DNA from 3 places in the Sanguibacter sp. Z1732 genome. Region 1 is predicted to be linked to each of the others. Evidence: predicted binding sites of a transcription regulator. Region 1 holds the regulator's gene; each other region holds the start of a gene.
What was found. Region 1 encodes LexA, which represses DNA repair genes until DNA is damaged. Its sites were predicted from a motif close to TCGAACANNTGTTCGA; they were not measured.
Positions count from the first base shown of each region.

Region 2: the regulator LexA is predicted to act here: its motif matches at 2,690-2,705, upstream of ACRRRO_RS08695 (DUF222 domain-containing protein).
Region 3: the regulator LexA is predicted to act here: its motif matches at 2,938-2,953, upstream of ACRRRO_RS11875 (DUF222 domain-containing protein).

Region 1 covers NZ_CP194857.1:3,937,306-3,942,052, forward strand. The annotation lists gene nrdR (transcriptional regulator NrdR) at 9-479, opposite strand; gene ACRRRO_RS20475 (LysM peptidoglycan-binding domain-containing protein) at 576-833, opposite strand; gene lexA (transcriptional repressor LexA) at 1,474-2,211, shown strand; gene ACRRRO_RS20485 (hypothetical protein) at 2,189-2,650, opposite strand; gene ACRRRO_RS20490 (metallophosphoesterase family protein) at 2,640-3,866, opposite strand; gene ACRRRO_RS20495 (ATP-dependent DNA helicase) at 3,863-4,747, opposite strand, start outside.
Region 2 covers NZ_CP194857.1:1,629,731-1,634,477, forward strand. The annotation lists gene ACRRRO_RS08690 (amidase) at 1-1,077, shown strand, start outside; gene ACRRRO_RS08695 (DUF222 domain-containing protein) at 1,328-2,668, opposite strand; gene ACRRRO_RS08700 (LppM family (lipo)protein) at 2,995-3,681, opposite strand; partial or broken gene ACRRRO_RS08705 (phosphoketolase family protein) at 3,712-4,747, opposite strand, start outside.
Region 3 covers NZ_CP194857.1:2,249,718-2,254,464, forward strand. The annotation lists gene ACRRRO_RS11870 (BTAD domain-containing putative transcriptional regulator) at 1-2,836, opposite strand, end outside; gene ACRRRO_RS11875 (DUF222 domain-containing protein) at 2,987-4,747, shown strand, end outside.

The DNA of each region.
Region 1 (4,747 bases):
ATGCACCCTCAGGCGTACTGCTCCGAGGCAGGATTGCGGTCCAACTTCAGCGCGGTGATCGCGGCCTCGAAGTCCTCGAGGGAGGTGAAGTTCTGGTAGACGCTGGCAAAGCGCAGGTACGCCACCTCGTCCAGCGCCCGCAGCGGCCCCAAGGTCGCCAATCCGACCTCGTGGGAGTCGATCTCGGCCACGCCGGTGGCGCGGATGGACTCCTCCACCTGCTGGGCCAGCAGCGCCAGGTCATCGGCGGAGACCGGGCGACCCTGACACGCCTTGCTCACACCGGCCACGACCTTCTCCCGGCTGAACGGCTCCATCGCCCCCGATCGCTTGATCACCGTGAGGCTGGTGCTCTCCACCGTGGTGAAGCGGCGCGAACACTCGGGACAGTGCCGGCGGCGGCGGATACTGCCGCCGTCGTCGGCGGTGCGGGAGTCCACCACCCGCGAGTCGGGGTTACGGCAGTACGGACAATGCATCGGCGCGTCCCTTCCCGGCTTGGTGACGGCGTGCTCGGTGCACACACAATGCCACATCTGGCTACCGGTGTGGGACGTCGCCCTCCAGCGGGTTCCTCAGCCCTGCGGGACGCTCAACTCCTGGCCGGCGTGCACGGTGGAGCGCTCCAGCCCGTTCATGCCGCGGATGGTCTCCACCACCTGGCGCACGTCCTGCCCCGGATCGGCGATCTCACTCGCGATCACCCACAGGCTCTCGCCCGGCTGGACCACCACGGTGGAGACCTCTGCCGGCGTCTGCGCCTCTGGCGCCAGCAGGGTGCCGAGCCCGCCGCCCACGGCGATCGCCAGCGCGAAGCCAAGCGCGACCAGCACCCGCCGTCCGCGGGTGGTCAGCCGCAGGGGGGCGTGTTCGCGCGCCCTGGCCGGGCGCACCGGCGCCGCCGGACGAACCGGTACCGCCGGGCGAACCGGAGCCGTCGGGCGAACCGGTGCCGTCACCAGGGGCGTCACGGGACGGGTCCGGCCGCCCGAGCCCTCGGTCTGCTGGGGTACGAGGGCCCGCGGCACGTCGCTCTGCGGCGTAGCCTTCGGGGCCTCCGGGGCCGGAGCCGCTCCGGGCGCCGAGAAGACTGCGGGAACCGGGAGGTGACAGGTCGAGTTACGTGCAGGGCCGGCGTGCCAGCAGGGGCGCGTCCGCGACCGCCGCAGGGCGGCCCGCCGGGTCGAGGGGCTGGGGTGGATCGCCAGTGCACTCATCGGATTACTCCTCGGGCCACGTCCGGGACCGGCAACCGACCGACCCTCGAACTGATGTTCTGCGAACACATGTATGGACAGTAACACAGCCGTTCGATAGCGTCGACACGCCAGTCGAACAGATGTTTCCTGTTCGGCGCCGTAACGCCTAGGCTTAGGAACGTCATGGGGAACACCCCACCACCGACCCCTGACATCGCGGTGACGGGACCATGGCAGAGCCGCTCGCAACCGCACCGAACCGCAGGAGGACACGATGGCCGAGGGACCCAAGGACACCAGCCGGCAGCACCCGGACCAGACCGGCCACTCCCCCGGTCTGACCGCCCGGCAACAGCGGATCATGGACTCGATCCGCACCAACATCGAGACCAAGGGGTACCCGCCGACGATGCGCGAGATCGGCACCGCCGTGGGCCTGGCCAGCCCGTCATCGGTGAAGTACCAGCTCCAGGTCCTGGAGGAAAAGGGGTACCTGCGCCGGGACCCGATCTCCACCCGCGCGATCGAGATCCTGGATCCCCACGGCACGGCGCCGGCGCAAGAGAGCCCGGCACCGGCTTCGGCCCGCGGCCCGAAACAGTTCTTCAGCACCGACTCCGATGAGCAGGTGGACGCCTCGCCCAGTTACGTCCCGGTGGTCGGGCGGATCGCGGCGGGCGGCCCGGTGCTGGCCGAGCAGTCGGTGGAGGACGTCTTCCCGCTGCCGCGCCAATTGGTCGGCGACGGCGACCTGTTCCTGCTCAAGGTCACCGGCGACTCGATGATCGACGCCGCGATCTGCGACGGCGACTTCGTCGTGGTGCGTCAGCAGCCGGTGGCCGAGAACGGTGAGATCGTCGCGGCGATGATCGACGGTGAGGCCACGGTCAAGACGCTCAAGCGCACCGAGGGCGAGGTCTGGCTGATGCCGGCCAACTCCGCCTACTCCCCGATCGAGGGATCCGACGCCCAGATCCTGGGCCGGGTGGTCAGCGTCCTGCGCTCGGTGTGACCCGCCCGTCCGGTCCGATCCGCAGGCACACCTCGTCGTCGTAGGTGCGTCGCTCGATCCGGAGCACCCGGTACTGCGAGTCCAGGACCGGGAAGGCGTGGATCGGTTGCAGCGTCAACCGCGCTCCGGTCCCGGTGCGCTCGAGGTTGATGTCCAGGTAGCCGTAGTGCTTGCCACCCTCACGCAGCACCGGGTTGCCGTCGCCGGCCACCTCCCAGCGCTCCGGAGCGTCCTGGTCGGCCGTCCAGGCCCGGTGCGGGTTGTACCGCAGGAGCTCCCCATCACCCCCTCGCAGTTCGCCACCCAGGCTGTCCCCGGCCACACCGACGTCGTAGTAGAGCACCCCGGGTGAGCCTTCGTCGCCGTCGGGCACCACCGAGCGCTCGAACAGTTCACTGTGCCCGCAGAGCACCGCGGCCACGCCGAATTCACTGAACATCCCGATGGAACCTGCGCATCGGGGTTCCGCCCTGACCGGTAGAGAACTCGTGATCCATCGGTAGGCCGTGCGCACCGCTGGAGTAGGGCACGTGGTGGAACTGGACCAGGATGATCCGGCCCTGCGCCCGGGCGTCGGCCAGATTCTCTTCGGCCCAGCGCCACTGCGGCCTGCCGGGGGCGATGTCGTTCAGGTCCGTGCCACCGGCGGCGGTGTACTCCGTTGCGGTGAAGTGGTCCTGGGTATCGGTGCCCGGGCCCCGGTAGGCCCGCCCGGTGAGGGGCCGGACGTAACGGGACCGATGGTCGTCGGGCTCCCCGTTCGAGGAGTCCAGCGTCAGGATCGTGAGTGGTCCGTGGTCGAGGCGGTAGTAGCCCCGGCCCCGCGACCCGTCCGGGCCCGGGAAGTGGGCGTGGTACTTGGCCCGGGCCCGCACCACCGGGGAACGGTCCGACGGCGTGCCGTACCGGCCGTTGCGGGCGCCGAAGTTCTCCCAGTTTCCCAGCGCAGGCAGGAGCGGTGCCCGCGAGAGCAGGCCCGAGGGGGCGTTGATCGTGAAGAACTCATCCCAGGCGGGCTGGTATCCCCCGCCGCCGACCAGGTCACCGGGATGCAGGATGAGGTCCGCCTCCTCCTGGGCGATCATGCTCACCACCGCCCGGTAGCCCTCCGCCTTGGTGAGCGGGTAGCGCAGCACGGGCCGGCCGGCGGTGTGCTCCGCCACGCCGAAGGCCTCCCGCCACAAGCCGTGCGGGTCGGGACGGGACTCCCCGCCGGGGCCGGCCGGCCAGGAGCGATGCGTCACCCGCCCGGCCGGAGCGGTCTCGGAGTCCGACAGCGCCACCAGGTGGATCTGCTGCCAGGACCCGTCGGTGGGAGCGGTGCGGAAGGCGGCACGGTACTGCTCGCCATCCTGGGCGACCGCGTAGGTGTACCGCGTGTGTGGCCGCAAGCCGGTCAGGACGACGACGTGGCGGACGTTCCCGTCCGGGTACAGCCAGGAGCCGGGCGCCAGACCCTCGATGTGCTCGGTGCGCTCGGCCTCGGTAGGGCTCAGCACGTCGAGGGCCTCGGGTCGGGACGTGACCGGCCCGGGCGCGCCCGGGCCGGTCACAACGACTTCTCCGGGTTCATCGGTGTGGGAGAACCAGATGATCGTCATGCCGGTGCTGCTCGGTGCGTGCAGGTAGGGCCGGACGCGGAAACCGGACGTCATGCCGGTGCGTCCCCGCCACCGGACAGCCTGCGCAGCGCGGCCCGGACCAGGTCACCGTCGGTGGTGGGCCACAGCGGCGGGAGCGACTTGGCCAGGAAACTGCCGTAGCGCGCCGTTCGCAGCCGGGGGTCGAGCACGGCCACCACGCCACGATCGGCCACCCCACGCACCAGCCGGCCCGCGCCCTGAGCCAGTAGCAGAGCCGCGTGGCTGGCAGCCACCGCCATGAAGCCGTTGCCACCTCCGGCAGCCACCACCTCCTGGCGCGCCTGGCGGATCGGGTCATCGGGGCGCGGGAACGGGATCCGGTCGATGACCACCAACTGGCATGCCTCCCCCGGCACGTCCACGCCCTGCCACAGCGACAATGTGCCGAACAGGGAGGTGGCGGGTTCGGCGGAGAACCGGCGCACCAGGGCCGGGATCGAGTCCTCGCCCTGTAACAGGATCTCGGTGTCCAGCCGCTCCCGCAGCGCCTCGGCCGCAGCCTGCGCACCGCGTCGGGAGGAGAACAGCCCGAGGGTGCGCCCGCCGGCGGCCTCGATCAGTCCGGCGAGTTCGTCCAGGGCCTCCTGGGCCGTGCCGTCGCGGCCCGGCGGCGGCAGGTGCGAGGCCACGTAGAGGATGCCCTGCTTGCCGTAGTCGAACGGGGAGGACACCTGCACGGCCCGGTGGGGCCCGAAGCCCATCCCGACGCTGCGCACGGCGTGGTCGAAGGTACCACCGAGGGCGAGGGTGGCCGAGGTGAGCACCGCGGCCCGCTCGGCGAAGAGCTCGGAGGCGATCGGGCCGGCCACGTCCAGCGGTGCGATCTTCAGCCGCGAACCCTCCCCCGGTGCGCGCCCGCGCTCGCACCAGAGCACGTCGATCCGCTCCGCCAC
Region 2 (4,747 bases), 1.9 Mb from region 1:
ATGATCGGCAAGACCAATACCCCCGAGTTCGGGTTCCCCTGTTACACCGAGCCCGACGTCGCCCCGCCGGCCCGCAATCCATGGGACCTCTCCCGGACCGCAGGCGGCTCATCCGGTGGCGCGGCGGCCGCAGTGGCAGCAGGCATCACCCCGATCGCCCACGGCTCAGACGGAGGCGGTTCGATCCGCATCCCCGCCGGGGCTTGTGGCTTGGTGGGCTTGAAGCCCGCACGCGGGCGCATCAGCCCCGGCCCGCACGGCCTGGATGGCCCCGGCCTGTCCACCAACGGCGTCCTCACCCGCACCGTTGCCGACACCGCGATCGCGCTGGACGTCCTGGCCCACGCCTGGCCCGGCGATACCTACAGCGCCCCGCCCGTCGCGACCAGTTTCGCCGAGGCCGCCGCCCGCTCCGCCGCGCCGCTCCGGATCGGGGTGCTCACCGAACCGATCATCGCCGATGCGGGGATCCATCCCCAGGCCCTGGCCGCCGTGGACCAGGCGGCGCGCCTGCTCACCGGCATGGGCCACCACCTCGATACCGCCCCGGTTCCCTTCAATGCCGAGGAGTGGGCCCCGTTCCGTCCGATGTGGGCCGTCCTGGCCACCTCCATCCCGCTGCCGCCCGGGGGTGAGAGCGCCCTGCGCCCGCTCACCCGGTGGCTGCGCGAGGCCGGCAAGGATGTCACCGGGCCGACTTACGCCGAAGCCGTGTTCGGCGGGCAGCGCCTCACCCGCCAGGCCGCACGCCGGTGGGCCGACTTCGACGTGATCCTCACCCCGTCGCTGGCTACCCCACCACCGGCGATCGGCGCGATCCGCAACGATGAGGACCCGGCCGCGGACTTCCAGGCCCAGATGGAGTTCACTCCGTGGACCTCCAGCCTGAACATCATAGGCAAGGCCGCGATCTCCCTCCCGCTGCACCACGCCGAACCCGACGACGGCGAGCCGGCATTGCCCTTCGGCGTCACGCTGGCCTCGGTGGCACCCGGGGGTGAGGACGTGCTGCTGTCCCTGGCCGCGGACCTGGAGCGCGCCGCCCCCTGGGCGCACCGCCGAGCCGTACTCCAGTGACGCTGCCCGGTTTGCGCCGCTCTTGGGGCGCCCTGTCGTTGCGGTGTGGAGGGTCATTGATGTCTGGCGCAAGGGTGCGTCGTGATTCGCTCCGTGTGGGCGCCGGAGTGTGAGCATCGCTCCTGCTCCTGCTCCTGCTCTGCTGTTGCTCTGCTGCTGTTCTGCTCCTGCCCTGTTCCACCCGGCCCGCGTTCCGGTCTCTGCGCATGCCATGGGCCCGGCGGTGGTGGCCGGGTGTGGGGCGGGGTGTTCAGGTGTGCCAGGTGACTCCGGTGGGTGTGACGGTGGCGGTTAGGTCATTGCTGTGGACGTGGGTGTGGTGGCGTTGGCATAGCAGGGCTGCGTTGTCCAGGTTGGTGTGTCCGCCGTGGGCCCAGAACTGGACGTGGTGGGCTTGGCACCACTGAGCAGGGATGGTGCAGCCTGGGAATGAGCATCCCTTGTCGCGATGCCAGAGGGCTCGTTGTTGGGCGCGGGTGAACAGGCGCTCATCACGGCCCTGGTCGAGGATTTCGCCCTCGGTGCCCAGCACTGCGGGGATGATCGAGGCATCGCAGGCCATGCGCCGCACGGTTTCCGGGGAGAGCACCTGCCCGGTCATCGTGATTCCGGCGCCGTTGGTCTTGGACTGTAGGTCACTGAGGGGGATGGTGATGAATACTTGGGCCTTGGTGGTCTGGGGGGTTCCCTCGGGGGCGGCTACGCCCCGTTGGATGATGGTGACCAGGGCGTCGGCCCGGCGGCGTGGTGCGCTGCGCGGATCGGGGGTGCCGTCCTCGGCCGGCTGCGGTTTGGACAGCGCTGACAAGGTGGCGTCGATGATGGCCGCCCCTTCGGGGTCGAGGAGGACCCGGTACTCGGTCATCCCGCCGGCTGCGGGCAGGGTGTAGAGGGCTCGGCGAGTTCGTTGCCCGTTCTCTTCGGCTTCCAAGTCCTTGGGTGGTTTGATGGTTCGCCGTGCCCGGCGCAGCAGGAGCGCCAGCTGCCGGTCGGTCCACCCGCATCGGCGCACCGGTGCCCCGCCTTCGGCGGCATCCCCGTCGTCGCCCCCGGCGTGGTTTTCGTCGTTCTTGTCGTTCTTCGGGTCCGAATGTTCGACCTGGTCGGTCGCGCCTTCGTTGATCGTCTTCATCGTGGTGGCAAGCGCCTCGGCCTCGGAGATCGGTTCCACCTCGTGGTGGAACTGAATGATCGCTGAGGCCTTGGAGGTGCTGATCAGCCCGGCATCGAACCCGGTCAGGGTGTTCTCCACACCGGGGGAGGGGTTGTTGATCGTTTCGGCGATGCGCGCGGTGTGGATCGCTTGCCCCCGCGGTGGCGCCGGGGCGTACTGGCTGGCCACCTTGACCAGGTAGTCCACCGCCGTCATTCCCTGGCCTGCGGGCAACCCGCGAGAGATCGCTTCGGCCGCGGCGTGTGCCTCCAGCCGGGCCACCTCGTGACGAATCCGACCCGCCTGCGCCAGCGCCTCGCCCAGGTCTGACTCACCCACCCGCCACCACCCACCGGCAGCAATCTCGCCAACGACCGAGGCGACCTGAGCCAACGCGGCCGGTGCCTGGATCATCGGTGGGACCTGGGTGATGGACATGAGTCGAACCTACAACCCACCTCCGACAAACGTTCGAATCGTTTTGGCGCTGTGGATAGCTACGCGGGTACGCCCGGCCTGGGGATAACTGTGCAGTTGACCGCTCGGGTGAGAGACCGGGAGGTCGCCGACCCCCGCCTCAGGGCTCTCGTCATCGGGCTCGGCCACCGACGCCGGACAGGACGCGTGCACCCAGTCGAGGAGGGTTGAGGTAGCCACTCGGGCCACAAGGCCCCGGTCCCCCGAGAGGCCGGGCCTTCCTCCATCCTCACAGCACACCGAGTACCGTTCGCTGCACGGGTCGGCTGCCCGCCCGGGTCGGTCACCTACGGCAAGTCAGTGCTGCTCGCCCGCTGCCTGCCGCCGTCGTCGGCTGATGACGAGCCAGAGGCCGGTCCCCACCAGCAGCAGCCCGAACAGCAGCACCGGAACCGGAACCGGTAGGGAGAAGCCGCTGCCTGCGTGGTGGCGAAGAGGGTGTCATCACCGGGCTCCAGGTCCCAGGAGACGGTGCGGCCCACCAGGGTGCCGTCGTGGTCGGTGACAGCCTCCGGGAAGGTCACCGACAAGTCGATCATCCACGGCGTGGCGACCTGATCGTCCTCCTCGGCGCCGTCCGGTGCGGTGAGGTCGAGGTCACCGAACCGGCCGGCCACGATGTGTCCGTCCTCCTCGGCGGCGACGATCAGTGCGCCGGAGGTGGACTCCTCGATCCGCTCGATCGGCACGTCCGTCAGCGTTAACGTGGCCCCGATGTACTCGCCGTCCTCGAACGGCTCCGCGGCGATGCCGGCATCCGGGGCCGCGGCGATCTCCTCGTCCAGGATGCGCTGCAGCGCGTAGGGATCCTGACCATTGGCCTCGGCCCAGGCCTGGCTGACGGCGACCACAACGTCACCGGAGAGGGTGTCATCGGTGCTGATGGTCACCCCGCCGTCCAGCCGCACGCAGCCGGTGAGCACCACGAGCGCGAGCAGGACTGCGCCTACCGGGCGCCAGATCCACGAAGTCATTCCTCGAGTGTGCCATCGTGCGGCGACGGCTCAGCCGTGGTCCGCGCCGGTATCGGTCGCAGCCGCTTGGGCGTTCGAGCCGGAGACGGTGCCCGAGTCGGCCGCGTCCGGCCACACCCAGTCGGCTACCTCGGGGATGTCCACACCGTGGTCGCGGGTGTACTGCCGGGCCTTCAGGCGGGCATCGCCCATCTCCTGGCGCAATCCGGCGTACCGGCTGCCCAACTGCGGCACCCGGTCGATCACGTCCATCACCAGGTGGTAGCGGTCCAAGTCGTTCAGCATCACCATGTCGAACGGTGTGGTGGTGGTGCCCTCCTCCTTGTATCCGCGCACGTGCAGGTTCGGGTGGTTCGTGCGCCGGTAGGTCAGTCGATGGATCAGCCACGGGTAGCCGTGGTAGGCGAAGAGGATCGGCTTGTCCTTGGTGAACACCGTGTCGAAGTCGCGATCGGACATCCCGTGCGAGTGCTCCCGGTCATCCTGCAGGCGCATCAGGTCCACCACGTTCACCACCCGCACCTTCAGGTCCGGCAGGTACTCGCGCAGCAGGCCGGCCGCAGCCAGGGTCTCGATGGTGGGAATGTCCCCGGCGCAGGCCAGCACCACGTCCGGGTCCTGCCCTTCCACCTCGGAGCCGGCCCAGTCCCACACCCCCACGCCGCGGGCGCAGTGGGCGATCGCGGCCTCCATGTCCAGCCACTGCGGACCGGGTTGCTTGCCGGCCACCACCACGTTGACGAAGTCCCGGGTGCCCAGGATCTGGTCGTAGACGCTCAGCAACGTGTTCGCGTCCGGTGGCAGGTACACCCGTACCACCTCCGCCTTCTTGTTCATCACATGGTCGATGAAGCCGGGGTCCTGGTGGGAGAAGCCGTTGTGGTCCTGGCGCCACACGTGCGAGGACAGCAGGTAGTTCAGCGACGGTATCGGTGCCCGCCAGGGGATCTCCTGGGTGACCTTGAGCCACTTGGCGTGTTGGTTGAACATCGAGTCGACGATGTGGATGAACGCCTCGTAGGAGTTCAGCATCCCGTGCCGGCCGCTCAGCAGGTAGCCCTCCAGC
Region 3 (4,747 bases), 1.7 Mb from region 1:
CGAGCACCTCACCGAGGCGGGTGAGCACATCCGGCAGATCGGGCACGGTGGTGGGGTCGGCCCCGTGCCCGCTGCGTTCGCGGTGCCGGCGGGCCACCCCGAGCAATCCGGCGGCGTGCCCGGGTCGCTCGGGCACCTCGAGCGCTGCGCTGGTTTCGATCAGGCCGGAAACCCACCAGGCGTCGAGGAGTTCATCGGTGACCACGGCCTGGGCCACCGTCCGCACCAGTTCCCGGGCCTCGGTCTCCTCACCCAGGGCGCGGTGTCGCAGTGCGCGCTGCCAGCCCAGCCGTGCCTGCTGCTCCGGTGAACCGACGTCAGCGTAGATCGCCTGCGCGGAGCGGGTCAGGATCATCGCCGCCCGATGCTGCCCCCGTTCGGCCTCGATCCCCGCGAGACGTTCCAGCGCCATCGCCTCCATGTGCGTGCTGCCCAGGTCGCGGTAGGCGGTCCGGGCGCTCTCCAGATGCGTCGCGGCATCGTCGAGCCGAGCCGACTTGTGCGCAGCGATGCCGCGATTGAGTTCGGTGGCGGCTGTGCCGACCGCGTGGCCGCTCTCCACGAACAGTCCGTGGGCGCGGCTCCACATCTCATACGCACCCGCGTGGTGGCCCCGGTCCGAGGCCAGCCCGGCCATGTTGTTCAGGGTCAGCGCCTGCCCGGCCTTGTCCCGCAGGCCCTTGCGGATCTGCCACGCCTGGTGCAGCAGGTCCTCCGCAGCGGGCCGGTCGCCGTCGTCCCAGGCCAGGCCACCGGCGGCGTGCAGGGCGGCCCCTCGTACAGCCGGGTCGGCATCGTCGCCCGCCTCGAGGAGCTGGCGCAACCATCGGCGTCCCTCGGTATGCATGCGCCGCCGCATCCAGAACGGCGACAGCGCCGCCGCCATCGAGAGGCCCCGCTGCGGATCGGTTTCCACCGCGTGGGCCAACCCCGCGCGAAGGTCCGCATCGAGTTCACCCAGGCCGGCCAGTGCCGGTGCCTCGCCGGGGCCGCCCACGTGCGTCACGGCCTCCCGGACCTGGTGGTGCAGGTACTCCAGATGGCGGGTCTGCAGTTCCGGTGGGGCGTGACCCAGGCGGGAGAGCACCTGTGGCGCAGAACGGCGTACCGGGGGCAGTAACGAGTACCGACCGCGTTCTCCGCTGAGGTCGGCGACCACCACGGCCGCGTGCGTGAGTTCGGCGAGGAGCGCGGGAAGGTCCCCGCCCGGCACCGTCGAGTCGGAGCAGACCGCCTCGATCGCCTCGACCCCCACCGGGCTGCGGAAGATGCGCATGCGGCTCAGCAGCTCCCGGGCCGCAGGCCGCAGGTGCTCCAACGTCCCGGTCAGCGCCACCTCCATGGACCGGTGCCGGGTGGGCCGGTCCCGTTCCGAAGCAGCCGAACCCAGGTTCCGGTGCAACTGGTCGATCACGTCCGAGACGGTGAGCACGCCGCACTGCGCGGCGGCCAGTTCGATGGCCAGCGGAAGGCCGCCGAGCAGGGTGGCCACCTCCCGCAGGCGAGGATCGTCGTCGTCCGGCAGCACGGTGCCGGGGCCTGCTTGGCGGGCCCGCTCCAGGAACAGCCGCACCGCCTCCGGTGCGCCCGTCCCGTCGACGGAGACCTCCAGCATGGGCGTGACCCACACCGACTCACCGACGACGTTCAACGGGATCCTGCTGGTGGCGAGAACCCGGACGCGGGGGCAGGCGGCGAGCAGACCCGATACGAGGTCCGCCACCGCCTCGGCCACGTGCTCGCAGTTGTCGAGCACGAGCAATTGCTCCCGGGTGTCGAGCGCAGCCGCGACCCCCTCGACGTCGGCAGCGGAGATACCCAGAGCAGCAGCGACGACGGAGGGAACCAGCGCGGGATCCTCCAGGGCCTCGAACGAGGCGAAGATGACGCCGTGGTTGAAGTGAGCCGCCGACGCCTCCGCCGCGGCCACGCTCAGCCGGGTCTTGCCCACCCCGCCCAGGCCGGTGAGGGTAGCGAGCCGGTGCCGGCCGATCAGGGCGGTGATTGCCTCGATCTCTGCGGATCGCCCGACGAAGGAGGTCGCGAACACCGGCAGGTCGACGTTTGCCGCGGCCGGTGGATCCAAGGCCGGGTCGTGCCGCAGGATCTGCTCCTGGAGCCGGCGCAGCGCCGCAGTCGGCTGCACGCCCAGTTCCTCATCCAGTGCCGCCACGGCGCGGTGGTAGGTCTGCAGGGCATCACCCTGCCGCCCGTTCCAGTACTGGGCGGTGATCAGCAGACTCCAGACGCGTTCATCGAACGGGCGCTCCACGGTGAGTGCGGACAGGTCGCCGGTGTCGGTGTTCGCGCCCTGCGTGCGCATCTGCAGTTCGGCCAGGTCCACGTTGAGTTCACTGCGCTGGGTCAGTATCCGCTCGATCTCGGCGGTGGCGCCGGAGCGGACATCGGCCAGCGGCAGACCCCGCCAGAGGCTCCTCGCCGCCAGTAGATCGTGTCCGGCCCGTTCCAGGTCGCCGGAGCGGAGGGCCTCCCGACCGGATCTGGTGTGCCGGTCGAATTCGGCGATATCGACCTGCTCCCGGGAGATCGCGAGCCGGTACCCGGTGCCGATCCGCTCGAGCAGATCGGGTCGGCCGAGCATCCTGCGCAGATGGGACACGTGCACCCGCAACGCGCTCTCCGCTGTCGCCGGCGGAGCGCCGTCCCAGGCGAGTTCACACAGCAGGTCCACGCTCAGCACCTCACCCGGATGCTGGGCGAGGACCGCCAGCAGCGCCCGCCGGATCGGCCCGGTGATCGGCCGCTGTTCCCCGTCGATCCAGACCTGGAGCGGCCCGAGCAGCCCGATGTGCACGTCACTGCCGACCTTGCTCATCAATCGATTCAAGCATGTCGGGCTGCTCCGGGGGCAGGGAACGGGTGCTGATCGCGGAGTGGATGTGGTGCGGAGATCTGGCGGATTGCAGGGCACCCAGATCGCACGCACGTTCTATGAATGTCAGTGGTGGGGTCTAGCGTGGTCTTCATGTCCACCACATCGGCGCCGAGTACGGGGGATTCCTTCCCTGGGCGGGGGCCCGCGGCACGAGAGGCCGCCGCCCGGTACCTCGGCGCGCCGGTGGCCGGGTGGGAGCGGTTCAAGCGCCTGAAGACCTATCTCGATGCCGCCCCGGATGATCCTGGGGTGCTGATCGAGCTGGCCGCCGCGTGCGGGCAGGTGCGGTCCAATATCGACGGGATCGAGTCCGAGATCCTGCAGGCCCTGTTGCGGGTCCCTTCGCGGTCGGGCTGGGGTGAGGAGATCGCCGCACGGATGGCGCTGTCGACCCGGGCGGCCGAGGGACGGTTGGATCGTGCCGCGGCGTTGGATCAGTACTCAGAGGTGCACTTCGCCTTACTCGGTGGCGAGATCGATCTCTCCAAAGCCCGGGTGTTCATCGATGCGGTCAAGACGTTGCCGACGGGACAGGGGCGGGCGATACACCGAACGATCCTGCCTGATGCGCCGGAATTGACCGTGGGCCAGCTGCGGCACCGGTTGCAGGCGGCGGCATTGGCGGTAGATGCCGAGAACGCCCAGGCGCGCCACGAAGAAGCGGTCAAGGACCGGTATGTGCGCGCCGAGCCGACCGAGGATGGGATGGCGTACCTGACGTTCTACCTACCGGCAGTGGACGCGGCGGCGGCGATGAGTGTGCTCGACGCGCTGGCGGTGAAGGACGGGCCGGAGGATGAGCGTCCGATCGCCGCGCGTCGGGTGGATGCGTTCATGGGGATCATCCGCCAGATTCTCAGTAGCGGGACCACTCCAGACGGGCAGGACCTTCCCACCCAGCACCGTAAGCGCCCGCAGATGGTCTTCACCGTGGCCCAATCCACCCTCGACGGAGACGATGATGCTCCGGGGTATCTGGCCGGGCACGGGCCGTTGGCCGCCGACATCATCCGTCATCTCGTTGGCACCGCCGATATCACCAGCAGGGTGGTGCACACGGATCTGCTCGATGGCACCGCGCAACCGCCGCCGGTGCCACCACAGCACACCACAGGGGAGCGGGCTGCGCTGCGGCGAACCGCGCCTGAGCAAGGCCTACCGGAGGGCGTCCCATCACAGCAGGGTGTACCGGAGCACGTCCCACCGCAGCCATGCCTACCCGACGATCCGGCGGCAGCGTTAGCCGCGATGGGGGTCCTCGCGTGTGACTCCTACCAGCCCGGGGTGGCGCTACGGGAGTTCATCCTCGACCGCGATGTCACCTGCAGGTTCCCGACCTGTCGCCAGCCAGGGCGGCGCTGCCAGATCGACCACATCGTTCCGTTCACCTCCGACCTGCCGGCGTGGGCACAGACGCATCAGGGCAACCTGCACCTGCTGTGCGCACGCCACCACGGGCTGAAGACCGCCGGAGCCTGGAGCGTCACTCGTGAGCCGGCCACCGGTGACACCCACTGGACCTCCCCGCTCGGCTACACCTACACCCGCGCCGCGCAGGTCGTCGACCCCGCTCATGACCTACCGGTCCTGCATCGGCAGCTCCAGGCGATACGTGTCGAGCACGCCGACCAGCCAGAGATGTTCACCGAGTCCGCCCCCCTGTCACCCGGGATAGTCAGCGAAGTCGAATGGGCACGAGCGATGTGCCGAACCCCTGCCCATGCCCGGCCCGGCGTCTGTGATTGCGCCGAACGCGCCGAGGACATCACCGCCATCCTCGCCCGGCTGCAACCGCCTGGCCTGCCCGATCGGCCAGACGCGGCCGGCTCGCCCGAGTTACCCCATCCGCCC